2 linked regions of the Dongshaea marina genome follow. The protein of the gene in region 1 binds, or shares a complex with, the protein of each later gene. Links are inferred from orthologs where the notes say so. Each region holds a gene or a part of one and is shown in the gene's direction. Other genes may lie near its edges.

Region 1 (5,044 bases):
ACACTCTTCGGCCGTTTGTTCGAGTCGGGCTGAAGTAGTGCTGAGCGGGTACGTCTTATGATGAAACAAAGAACCCTAAAGAAAAGTGTGCAGGCCACCGGAGTTGGGCTGCATTCAGGGCAGAAAGTCACCATGACCTTCTACCCTGCTCCAGTTAACACCGGGGTCGTGTATCGACGTGTTGATCTGGATCCAGTGGTGGAAATCAAGGCCGATGCCAGCCTGGTGCGTGATACCATGCTTTGCACTGCTCTGGTCAATGAGCAGGGCGTACGGGTTTCTACGATAGAGCATCTCTCTGCAGCCCTTGCTGGCTTAGGGATTGATAACCTTGTCGTAGAGGTCGACTCTCCAGAGCTGCCGGTAATGGACGGAAGTTCCCATCCGTTTATCTACCTGCTGCAATCTGCGGGGATCGAAGAGCAGTCCGTTGCCAAGAAGTTTATCCGGGTACTCAAGCCGATTCGGGTTGAGTTAGAGGATAAGTGGGCCGAGCTGCTTCCCTACAACGATGGTTTCAAGATGGACCTGCTGGTGGATTTTGATCATCCGGTATTCAAGAAGCAAAACCAGCATCTGAAGCTCGATTTTTCCAGCAATGCCTTTATTCGCGATATCAGCCGCGCCCGAACCTTCTGCTTCCTGCGGGATGTTGAGTATATGCACTCACGCAACCTGGCACTGGGTGGAGGCCTGGAAAATGCGGTGGTGATGGATGATTATCGTGTGTTGAATGAAGATGGCTTACGCTATGACGATGAGTTTGTGAAGCACAAGATGCTGGATGCGATCGGCGATCTCTACATGTGTAATCACAATCTCATCGGTGAGTTCAAGGCTTACAAGACCGGGCATGCCCTCAACAACCTGTTGCTCAAGACTCTGTTGGCAACAGAAGATGCCTGGGAGCTGGTTAGCTTTGAAGATGAAAAACAGCAGGTGCCGATCACCTTCTGTGATACCTCACTGGTGGTTGCAAGCTGATCTTCCACATCAGACATGAGAAAAGGCGCCGGCGCTCTCCACCCGGCGCCTTTTTTATTTCCCCCCAGTTCTGATCTCCCCTTGCTTTTTGAGGAGACAGCCCCCATAAATTGCTTGGCTCTGTTGAGGTTTCCAATTTTAAAGTGGATCTGAGGCGTCAGCAGAGCCTGGATGATGAGTTGTTTTTGCACTCTTTTCCAACAAGGATTTTGCCCTGGTCTTATCTTGATTTAAAATGGCGTGCCGGTCTGTCCTGTATCGCTTCGACGAACCGGGGGGTCTCCTAAAGTGCAAGGATGAGAGATTAAACCAGTGAACCTAAAAGTGGCCAATAATGATAAGTAACTTCCTCACCAAGATTGTTGGCAGCCGTAATGAGCGAATTCTCAAGAATCTGCGCAAGGCTGTAAAACGGATCAACGCTATGGAGCCTGAATATGAGGCTCTGACCGATGAGCAGCTGAGTGCCAAAACTGAGGAGTTTCGTCAGCGACTCAAAGAGGGGGCTACTCTTGAAAGCCTGCTTCCTGAGGCTTTTGCAACGGTTCGAGAGGCATCTAAGCGTATCTTTGAGATGCGTCCCTTCGATGTACAGTTGGTTGGGGGCATGGTCCTGAACCAAAACCAGATCGCCGAGATGAAAACCGGTGAAGGTAAGACCCTGACCGCGACCCTGCCTGCTTATCTGAACGCCCTGACCGGACGTGGCGTTCATATAGTTACCGTGAATGACTACCTGGCCAAGCGTGATGCCGATGGCAACCGGCCACTGTTTGAATTTTTGGGGATGACGGTTGGCTGTAACCTGCCCGGAATGGATCCGGATCAGAAGCGTGATGCTTACGCTGCCGATATCACCTATGGAACCAACAATGAATTCGGCTTCGATTATCTGCGCGATAATATGGCCTACTCCGCCGATCAGCGGGTTCAGCGTGAACTCTACTATGCCCTGGTGGATGAGGTTGACTCGGTTCTGATCGATGAGGCGAGAACACCACTGATCATCTCCGGCCCCACCGATGATAACTCAGAGCTCTATATCAGCATCGATAAGCTTATCCCTAAGCTGACCAAGCAGGATAAAGAGGATTCTGAAGAGTATAAGGGCGATGGCCACTATACGGTGGATGAGAAAAATAAGCAGGCCTTCCTGACTGAAAATGGCCAGCTGTTTGTGGAGGAGCTGCTCAAGGAACGCAAGCTACTCGGTGATGATGAATCCCTGTTTTCGGCCACTAACATCGCCCTGCTGCACCACATCAATGCGGCGCTGCGCGCCCACACCTTGTTTGAACTCAACGTCGATTACATAGTTCAGGATGGCGAGATCGTGATCGTCGATGAGCATACCGGTCGTACCATGCCGGGACGTCGCTGGTCCGAGGGGCTGCACCAGGCTGTGGAAGCCAAAGAGAATGTGCAGATCCAGAATGAAAACCAGACCCTGGCATCGATCACCTTCCAGAACTATTTCCGCCTCTATGAAAAGCTGGCGGGGATGACGGGAACCGCCGATACCGAAGCCTTTGAATTCCAGTCTATCTATAACCTCGAGACTGTGGTGATCCCGACCAACAAGCCGATGATCCGTAACGATATGGGCGATCTGGTGTACCTCACCGAGGAGGAGAAGTACGAGGCGATCGTTCAGGATATCAAGGACAGGATCCAGGAGGGGCGGCCGATCCTGGTGGGTACCATCTCGATCGAGAACTCCGAGATGCTCTCTAATGTCCTGAAGAAGGAGAGTGTTCGCCACAAGGTTCTGAACGCTAAGTTCCATGCCCAGGAAGCTGAGATCATAGCCCAGGCGGGACGTCCTGGCGCCGTGACCATAGCGACCAACATGGCGGGCCGGGGAACCGATATCGTGCTCGGTGGTAACTGGCAGTCAGAGCTTGCCAAGCTTGATAATCCGAGCGAGCAGCAGGTGAATAAGATCAAGGAGGAGTGGCAGCGTTGCCATGATGAGGTGATCCAGGCGGGTGGCCTGCACATTATCGGCACCGAGCGTCATGAATCCCGACGCATTGATAACCAGTTGCGGGGCCGTTCCGGTCGTCAGGGGGATCCGGGTTCGAGCCGGTTCTATCTGTCGATGAACGATTCACTGATGCGGATTTTCGCCTCCGATCGGGTGGCTGGAATGATGCGTAAGCTTGGTATGCAGCGCGGCGAAGCGATTGAGCACCCCTGGGTGAGCAAGGCGGTTGAGAATGCCCAGCGTAAGGTTGAAAGCCGTAACTTTGATATTCGTAAGAGCCTGCTGGACTACGATGATGTTGCCAATGATCAGCGTAAGGTGATCTATGAGCAGCGTAATCACCTGCTCGGCAGTGAAGATGTTTCTGAGATCGTTGAGCACATTCGTGAAGATGTGATCAATGGTGTGGTGGATGAATATATTCCACCTCAGTCTCTGGAAGAGATGTGGGATATTCCTGAGCTGGAGCAGCGCCTCAAGGCCGATTTCTCCATCGAGCTGCCGATCGCCAAGTGGCTTGAAGAGCAGGATGACCTGCATGAAGAGACCCTGCGCGAGAAGATAGCTGAAGAGTCCTCACGCATCTACAAGGATAAAGAAGCTAAGGTGGGGCCAGAGGTACTGCGCCAGTTTGAGCAGGCGGTGATGCTGCAGAGCCTGGATGGTCTGTGGAAGGAGCATTTGGCGGCGATGGATCATCTGCGCCAGGGGATCCATCTGCGTGGCTACGCACAAAAAGATCCGAAGCAGGAGTATAAGCGTGAATCCTTTGCACTCTTTACCCAGATGCTGGATAGCTTTAAACAGGAAGTGGTCAGTGTGCTGAGCCGGGTACAGGTTCAGGAACAGTCCGAAGTAGATGCTCTCGAAGAGCAGCGCCGCCGCGCCGAGAGTGCACCTCGCTCCTACACCCATGCCGAGGCCCATAGCCCTCTGGGTGGAGAAGCAGCTCCAGCAGGCGAGGAGGAGCACGTTCAGCAGTATGTGCGTGAGGGGCGTAAGGTTGGGCGTAATGAGCCTTGCCCTTGCGGGAGTGGCAAGAAATATAAGCAGTGCCACGGACGCCTGAGCTGATGGAGTCGAATCGGATCTGGGTGGCGGTTGGCGTCATCCTTAATCCCAGTGGTGAGGTGTTTATCTGCCGACGTCCCCCTGATAAGCATCAGGGGGATAAGTGGGAGTTTCCCGGAGGCAAGGTGGAAGTGGGAGAGGAGTTCCATGATGCCCTGGCCCGTGAACTGACCGAAGAGATCGGCATCAAGCCGCTGCGGGTCGAGCCCTTTTTAGAGGTGCAGTTTGACTATCCGGATAAGCAGGTGCTGCTGGATGCCTGGCTGGTAACCCGCTACAGCGGGGAGCCCCATGGCAAAGAGGGGCAGGAGTCCCTGTGGTGTCCGGTAAGCAAGCTGGATATACGCCACTTCCCGGAGGCGAATCGGGCCTTTATCGAGAAGCTGCAGCAGGGATAAATAACCCGGAAGCTTTGGGCTTCGGAACAAGAAAAACCGCAATCGGCTGTGCCGGTTGCGGTTTTTTATGGGTGCTGTTGTGGCTCACAATGCTGCGTCATTCACTCCACAACTCTTGCTCACTGTGCTGAATCGGGGTCGAGATGGTGCGTTCCTCTTTCGCCCACTCCCCCAGATCGATCAGGCGACAGCGCTCTGAGCAGAAGGGACGAAATTGACTCTCGGGTTGCCACACCACCTTGGTTTCACAGGTGGGGCAGTTAACTGTCATGGCTGGTTTACTCACGGTGCCTCCGTTTAACAGCGGGCCAGTTCAAAGGGAATATCCGTTGTTTTTTCATTAGCCAGCGGCAGAAAACGGATGGTAAAGCGGCTCTTATTTCCACTGACCGAAGGGTAGTGGCCGTGATCACTGTCGAACTGGATCCGGATCATCTGTGCCGATTCGGTCGCATCCTGGAAAAAGCCGTTACGGGCAGTCTGCTCCTGATATTGAGCGGACTCACGCCAGAACCATAATAACAGCTCAATGGCTTCGCTCAGAGGACGTAATCCATCGACCCACTGGCTGATTTGCGGTTGTTGAAGCTCGCTATCCTGACCA
Region 2 (5,724 bases), 190 kb from region 1 along the record:
TCACTAAAGCACGCAAGTCTGTTGCGGGCTTCAAGATTCGTGAAGGCTACCCGATTGGCTGTAAAGTAACCCTTCGTGGCGAGCGCATGTGGGAGTTCTTTGAGCGTCTGGTTTGTATTGCGATTCCACGTATTCGTGACTTCCGTGGCCTGAATGCTAAGTCATTCGACGGTCGTGGTAACTACTCTATGGGTGTTCGCGAGCAAATCATCTTCCCAGAAATCGACTACGATAAGGTCGATAAGATCCGAGGCATGGACATCACTGTGACCACCTCTGCATCTTCTGACGAAGAAGGACGTGCTCTGCTGGCTGCTTTTAACTTCCCATTCCGCAAGTAAGGTTAGGGTTATGGCTAAGACATCAATGAAAGCACGGGAAGCCAAGCGTGCCAAGCTGGTTGCTAAATTTGCAGACAAGCGTGCTGCACTGAAGGCATCCATCACAAACATGAATCTGTCTGATGAAGAACGTTGGGATGCGGTTTTGAAACTGCAAGCTCTTCCTCGTGATTCAAGCTCTTCGCGTCAGCGTAATCGCTGTAACATCACCGGACGTCCGCATGGTTACCTGCGTAAGTTCGGCTTGTCACGCATCAAACTGCGTGAGCATATGATGAAGGGTGAAGTTCCTGGCCTGAAGAAGGCTAGTTGGTAAGTTAATCACGGGAGTATATACAGATGAGCATGCAAGATCCGATCGCGGATATGCTGACCCGCATCCGTAACGGTCAGGCAGCGAACAAGGTTGCTGTGACCATGCCTGCTTCCAAGCTGAAACTAGCCGTTGCTAATGTTCTTAAGCAAGAAGGTTACATTTCAGACGTTGCTGTTGCTGGCGACGTTAAGCAGGAAATGACTATTGAGCTGAAATACTACCAGGGCGAGCCTGTAGTAGAGATGCTCAAGCGCGTGAGCCGTCCAGGCCTGCGTATTTATAAGAAGCACAACGAGATCCCATCTGTTCAGGGTGGTTTGGGCGTTGCTATCGTATCCACATCGAAAGGTGTGATGACTGACCGCGCTGCGCGTAAAGCGGGCATGGGCGGCGAAGTTATCTGCTACGTATCTTAATTGGGAGTGAATTATGTCTCGTGTTGCTAAGGCACCTGTACAGATCCCTGCGGGCGTAGAAGTAATTTTGTCCGGTCAGGAAATCACCATCAAGGGTAGCAATGGTTCTATGAACCGCACTATCCACGATGCTGTTGTTGTTGCCAAAGAAGAGAGCGCTCTGACTTTTGCTCCTAAAGAGGGTGTTGCTAACGCTAACGCTCACGCGGGAACTGCGCGCTCACTGGTTAACAGCATGGTAATTGGTGTGACTCAAGGTTTTGAGAAGAAGCTGAAGCTGGTTGGTGTTGGTTATCGTGCTGCTGTTAAAGGCAATGCACTGAACCTGACCCTGGGTTTCTCTCACCCTGTTGAGCACAAGTTGCCAGAAGGTATTACCGCTGAGTGTCCAAGCCAGACAGAGATTACTCTGAAGGGTTGTGACAAGCAGGTAGTTGGTCAAGTGGCGGCGGATATTCGTGCATACCGTGCTCCTGAGCCTTACAAAGGCAAGGGTGTTCGTTACGCCGATGAAAACGTGCGTCGTAAAGAGGCTAAGAAGAAGTAAGGTAACACTATGGATAAGAAAGCAGCCCGTATCCGTCGTGCAACTCGTGCACGCAAAAAGATGCAAGAGCTGGGTGCGACTCGTCTGGTGGTTCACCGTACTCCGCGCCACACATATGCTCAGATCATCGCTGGGGACAACTCTGCTGTCCTGGCCTCTGCATCAACTGTAGAGAAAGCGATTGCTGAACAGCTCAAGCATACTGGTAACGCAGAAGCGGCGAGCCTGATCGGTAAGACTATTGCCGAGCGCGCTCTGGAGAAAGGTGTTGAAAAAGTATCTTTCGACCGTTCTGGTTTCCAATATCACGGTCGCGTAGCCAAGCTGGCTGACGCTGCGCGTGAAGCTGGTCTGAAGTTCTAAGGTTTGGAGTGACTGATGAGCAAAATCGAATCACAAGCCGGTGACCTGCAGGAAAAGCTGATCGCAGTTAACCGTGTTTCTAAAGTTGTTAAAGGTGGTCGTATCTTCTCCTTCACTGCTCTGACAGTGGTAGGTGATGGTAACGGTCGCGTTGGGTTTGGTTACGGTAAGGCTAAAGAAGTTCCAGCTGCCATTCAAAAGGCAATGGAAAAGGCTCGCCGTAACATGCGCACTGTAGAGCTGAAAGGCACTACTCTGCAGCACCCTGTTAAAGGTCGTCATTCTGGTTCGCGTGTTTACATGCAGCCTGCATCTGACGGTACTGGTATCATCGCAGGTGGTGCAATGCGTGCGGTTCTGGAAGTTGTGGGTGTACACAACGTTCTGGCGAAGGCGTACGGCTCTACTAACCCAATCAACGTTGTTCGCGCAACCATCGACGCTCTGGCGCATATGAAGTCTCCAGAGCAGGTAGCGGCGAAGCGTGGATTGAGCGTCGAAGAGATTCGGGGGTAATACGCTATGTCTAAGACTGTTAAAGTAACTCAGACTCGTAGCGCAATTGGCCGTCTGCCTAAGCACAAAGCTACTTTGCGTGGCCTGGGCTTGCGCCGCATTGGTCATACCGTTGAGCTGGAAGATACAGCTTGTGTACGCGGTATGATCAACAAGGTCTACTACATGGTTAAGGTTGAGGGGTAAGTTATGCGTTTAAATACTCTTTCTCCTGCTGCTGGCTCTAAGCCATCTGCCAAGCGTGTAGGTCGTGGTATTGGTTCTGGCCTGGGCAAGACTTCTGGTCGTGGCCACAAGGGTCAAAAAGCTCGTTCTGGCGGCGGTGTTCGTCCAGGATTTGAGGGCGGCCAGATGCCACTTAAGCAACGTCTGCCTAAGTTTGGTTTCACCTCTCGTAAGGCTATGGTAACTGCTGAAGTTCGTCTTCATGAGATTGCCCAAGTCGAAGGTGACGTTGTTGATCTGAACGCTCTGAAGCAAGCAGGTCTGGTGACTAAGAACATTCTTTTCGGTAAGGTTGTTCTTTCTGGCAAGATCGAACGTGCTGTGACCGTTCGTGGTCTGCGTGTCACTAAAGGCGCTCGCGCGGCAATTGAAGCTGCTGGCGGTAAAATCGAGGGATAGTACATAGATGGCTAAGAAACCAGGGCAAGTTGCAAAACCGCAAGGTGGATTGGGTGAACTGAAGAGTCGTTTACTCTTTGTTCTTATCGCGATAATTGTTTTTCGCGCCGGATCCTATGTGCCAATTCCTGGTATTGACGCCTCCGTACTAGCCCAGCTGTTCCAGAAGCAGCAAGGGACCATCGTTGAACTGTTTAACATGTTCAGTGGTGGTGCCTTGGCTCGTGCCTCTATTTTCGCGCTGGGGATCATGCCGTATATTTCGGCATCGATCATTATCCAGCTGTTGACTGTGGTTCACCCCACTCTTGCTGAACTCAAGAAGGAAGGTGAATCTGGCCGTCGTAAGATCAGTCAATATACGCGATATGGCACGCTGATTCTGGGTACTGTTCAGGCCCTTGGTATCGCAACCGGCCTACCAAACATGATGCATGGTCTGGTGATTAATCCAGGCTTTGGCTTCTACTTCACGGCTGTAATCAGTCTGGTCACAGGAACCATGTTCCTGATGTGGCTGGGTGAGCAAGTTACAGAACGCGGAGTTGGTAACGGCATCTCGATCATCATTTTTGTCGGGATTGTTGCTGGTTTGCCTCGAGCCATCGGTGCTACCGTTGAGCAGGCGCGTCAGGGCGAATTGAATGTTTTAATCATGCTGTTGCTGGGCGTGATTGTTTTTGCAGTGACCTACTTCGTCGTATTCGTCGAGCGTGGTCAAAGACGTATCGTAGTGAACTACGCGAAGCGTCAGCAGGGACGTCGTGTTTATGCAGCGCAAAGTACGCATCTGCCACTGAAGATCAATATGTCTGGGGTTATCCCGGCGATCTTCGCATCCAGCATCGTACTCTTCCCCGGAACCATAGTTTCATGGTTCGGGCAGGGTACAGGACCTGTTAAAGAGGTTCTGCAGTCTATTTCGATGAACCTGTCACCAGGTGAGCCGTTATATGACATGCTGTATGCGGCGGCGATTATCTTCTTCAGCTTCTTCTATACCGCGATGGTATTTAACCCTCGCGAGACAGCAGACAACCTGAAGAAGAGCGGAGCATTCATTCCAGGGATTCGTCCCGGGGAACAGACATCGCGTTACATCGACAAGGTAATGACCCGCCTGACACTGGCTGGTGCTCTTTACATGGTCTTTGTGTGCCTGGTGCCGCAGTTCCTAATGACTGCTTGGAACGTTCAATTTTATTTTGGTGGTACATCACTGCTGATTATCGTAGTGGTTATCATGGACTTTATGGCACAGGTTCAGACCCTGATGATGCAAAATCAGTATGGGGATGTCCTGAAAAAAGCCAATCTGAAAGGCTACGGTCGACGTTAATTCAGATTCGGCGTATATTACGGAGTTAAGCAATGAAAGTTCGTGCTTCCGTCAAGGCGATGTGTCGTAACTGTAAGGTCATCAAGCGCAACGGTGTTGTTCGTGTGATCTGCAGTGAGCCTCGCCACAAGCAACGTCAAGGCTAATTTTTTAGCAATTAGTTCTTGAAATATGCTTCAAGGCTGGCTAAAGTAGCCAGCCCATATTTTGTGTAATTGGGTCCATTACCGTGTATCCTCAACGGGCTTTGCGGTTAATGGCTATTTTTTTGTGAAATTTAGGAGTGAACAGTGGCCCGTATCGCTGGCATTAACATTCCTGACCATAAGCACGCTGTCATCGCTTTGACCGCTATTTATGGTATCGGACGCACTCGCGCACAAGAGATCTGTGCAGCGGCAGGTGTAGCCGAACAGGCAAAGATTAAAGAGTTGGATGAATCCCAGCTGGAAACACTGCGTGAGCAGGTAGCTAAGTTTTCAGTGGAAGGTGACCTCCGTCGTGAAGTATCCATGAACATCAAGCGTTTGATGGATCTGGGTTGTTTCCGCGGCATCCGTCATCGTCGTAGCTTACCCGTTCGTGGTCAGCGTACCAAGACCAATGCGCGTACCCGTAAAGGTCCACGCAAGCCGATCAAGAAATAACGGGAAGGTGTAGAGATGGCGAAAGCTCCGACTCGTACGCGTAAGCGTATCAAAAAGCAAGTAAGTGACGGCGTAGCCCACGTACATGCTTCTTTTAACAACACGATCATCACCATCACCGATCGTCAAGGTAATGCTCTTTCCTGGGCTACCGCTGGCGGTTCTGGTTTCCGTGGTTCTCGTAAGTCCACTCCATTTGCTGCCCAGGTCGCTGCAGAGCGCGCTGGTAACGTAGCAAAAGAGTATGGTCTGAAGAATCTGGAAGTAATGGTTAAAGGGCCAGGTCCAGGTCGTGAGTCTTCAATCCGTGCGTTGAATGCGGTTGGTTTCCGTATCACCAACATCACTGATGTGACTCCAATTCCTCACAATGGCTGTCGTCCTCCTAAGAAGCGTCGCGTTTAATCGCGTTACCGCCTCTTAGTTAGGAATGTTGGAGAAAGAACATGGCAAGATATTTGGGGCCTAAGCTAAAGCTTAGCCGTCGCGAAGGCACAGACCTCTTCTTGAAGTCTGGTGTCCGCGCAATCGATTCAAAGTGTAAGATTGATACTGCTCCTGGTCAGCACGGTGCTCGTAAGCCTCGTCTGTCTGACTACGGTATGCAGCTGCGCG

What was found. Proteins that work in one complex are often made in the same cells at the same time.
Region 2: the proteins of secA (region 1) and secY are in contact, whole or in part, in a crystal structure (PDB 3DIN), measured with the Thermotoga maritima proteins. The link is inferred for Dongshaea marina from one-to-one orthologs. Residues at the interface, in WP_004082002.1 of Thermotoga maritima: Glu261, Ala262, Arg263, Lys300, Ala301, Arg302, Thr303, Ile304, Ile305, Leu323, Tyr324, Asp325, Pro326, Val329, Ser330, Tyr333, Ile336, Lys340, Phe345, Val349, Glu363, Phe364, Tyr374, Ser375, Gly376, Gly377, Glu393, Ile395, Thr482, Ser483; in WP_004081795.1 of Thermotoga maritima: Glu108, Gly109, Glu110, Glu111, Ala236, Glu237, Arg238, Arg239, Ile240, Thr241, Ile242, Gln243, Tyr244, Ala245, Arg246, Arg247, Val248, Thr249, Gly250, Arg251, Arg252, Val253, Tyr254, Gly256, Ala257, Ser258, Thr259, Tyr260, Leu261, Pro262.

Annotation. Positions count from the first base shown.
Region 1 is NZ_CP028897.1:433,520-438,563, forward strand. What follows is about bases 967-4,245. They hold secA (preprotein translocase subunit SecA), read left to right. Parts: upstream 967-1,318; coding sequence 1,319-4,045; downstream 4,046-4,245. Other genes in these bases: lpxC (UDP-3-O-acyl-N-acetylglucosamine deacetylase), read left to right, coding at 967-984; mutT (8-oxo-dGTP diphosphatase MutT), read left to right, coding at 4,042-4,245. Outside these bases: more of lpxC, read left to right, coding at 58-966; more of mutT, read left to right, coding at 4,246-4,440; DNA gyrase inhibitor YacG, read right to left, coding at 4,538-4,726. UniProt on the Escherichia coli protein: Required for protein export, interacts with the SecYEG preprotein conducting channel.
Region 2 is NZ_CP028897.1:238,786-244,509, forward strand. What follows is about bases 2,429-5,296. They hold secY (preprotein translocase subunit SecY), read left to right. Parts: upstream 2,429-3,130; coding sequence 3,131-4,462; downstream 4,463-5,296. Other genes in these bases: rpsE (30S ribosomal protein S5), read left to right, coding at 2,429-2,499; rpmD (50S ribosomal protein L30), read left to right, coding at 2,506-2,685; rplO (50S ribosomal protein L15), read left to right, coding at 2,689-3,123; rpmJ (50S ribosomal protein L36), read left to right, coding at 4,495-4,608; rpsM (30S ribosomal protein S13), read left to right, coding at 4,753-5,109. Outside these bases: rplE (50S ribosomal protein L5), read left to right, coding at 1-341; rpsN (30S ribosomal protein S14), read left to right, coding at 352-657; rpsH (30S ribosomal protein S8), read left to right, coding at 681-1,073; rplF (50S ribosomal protein L6), read left to right, coding at 1,087-1,620; rplR (50S ribosomal protein L18), read left to right, coding at 1,630-1,983; more of rpsE, read left to right, coding at 1,999-2,428; more of rpsK, read left to right, coding at 5,297-5,514; rpsD (30S ribosomal protein S4), read left to right, coding at 5,556-5,724. UniProt on the Escherichia coli protein: The central subunit of the protein translocation channel SecYEG. Consists of two halves formed by TMs 1-5 and 6-10.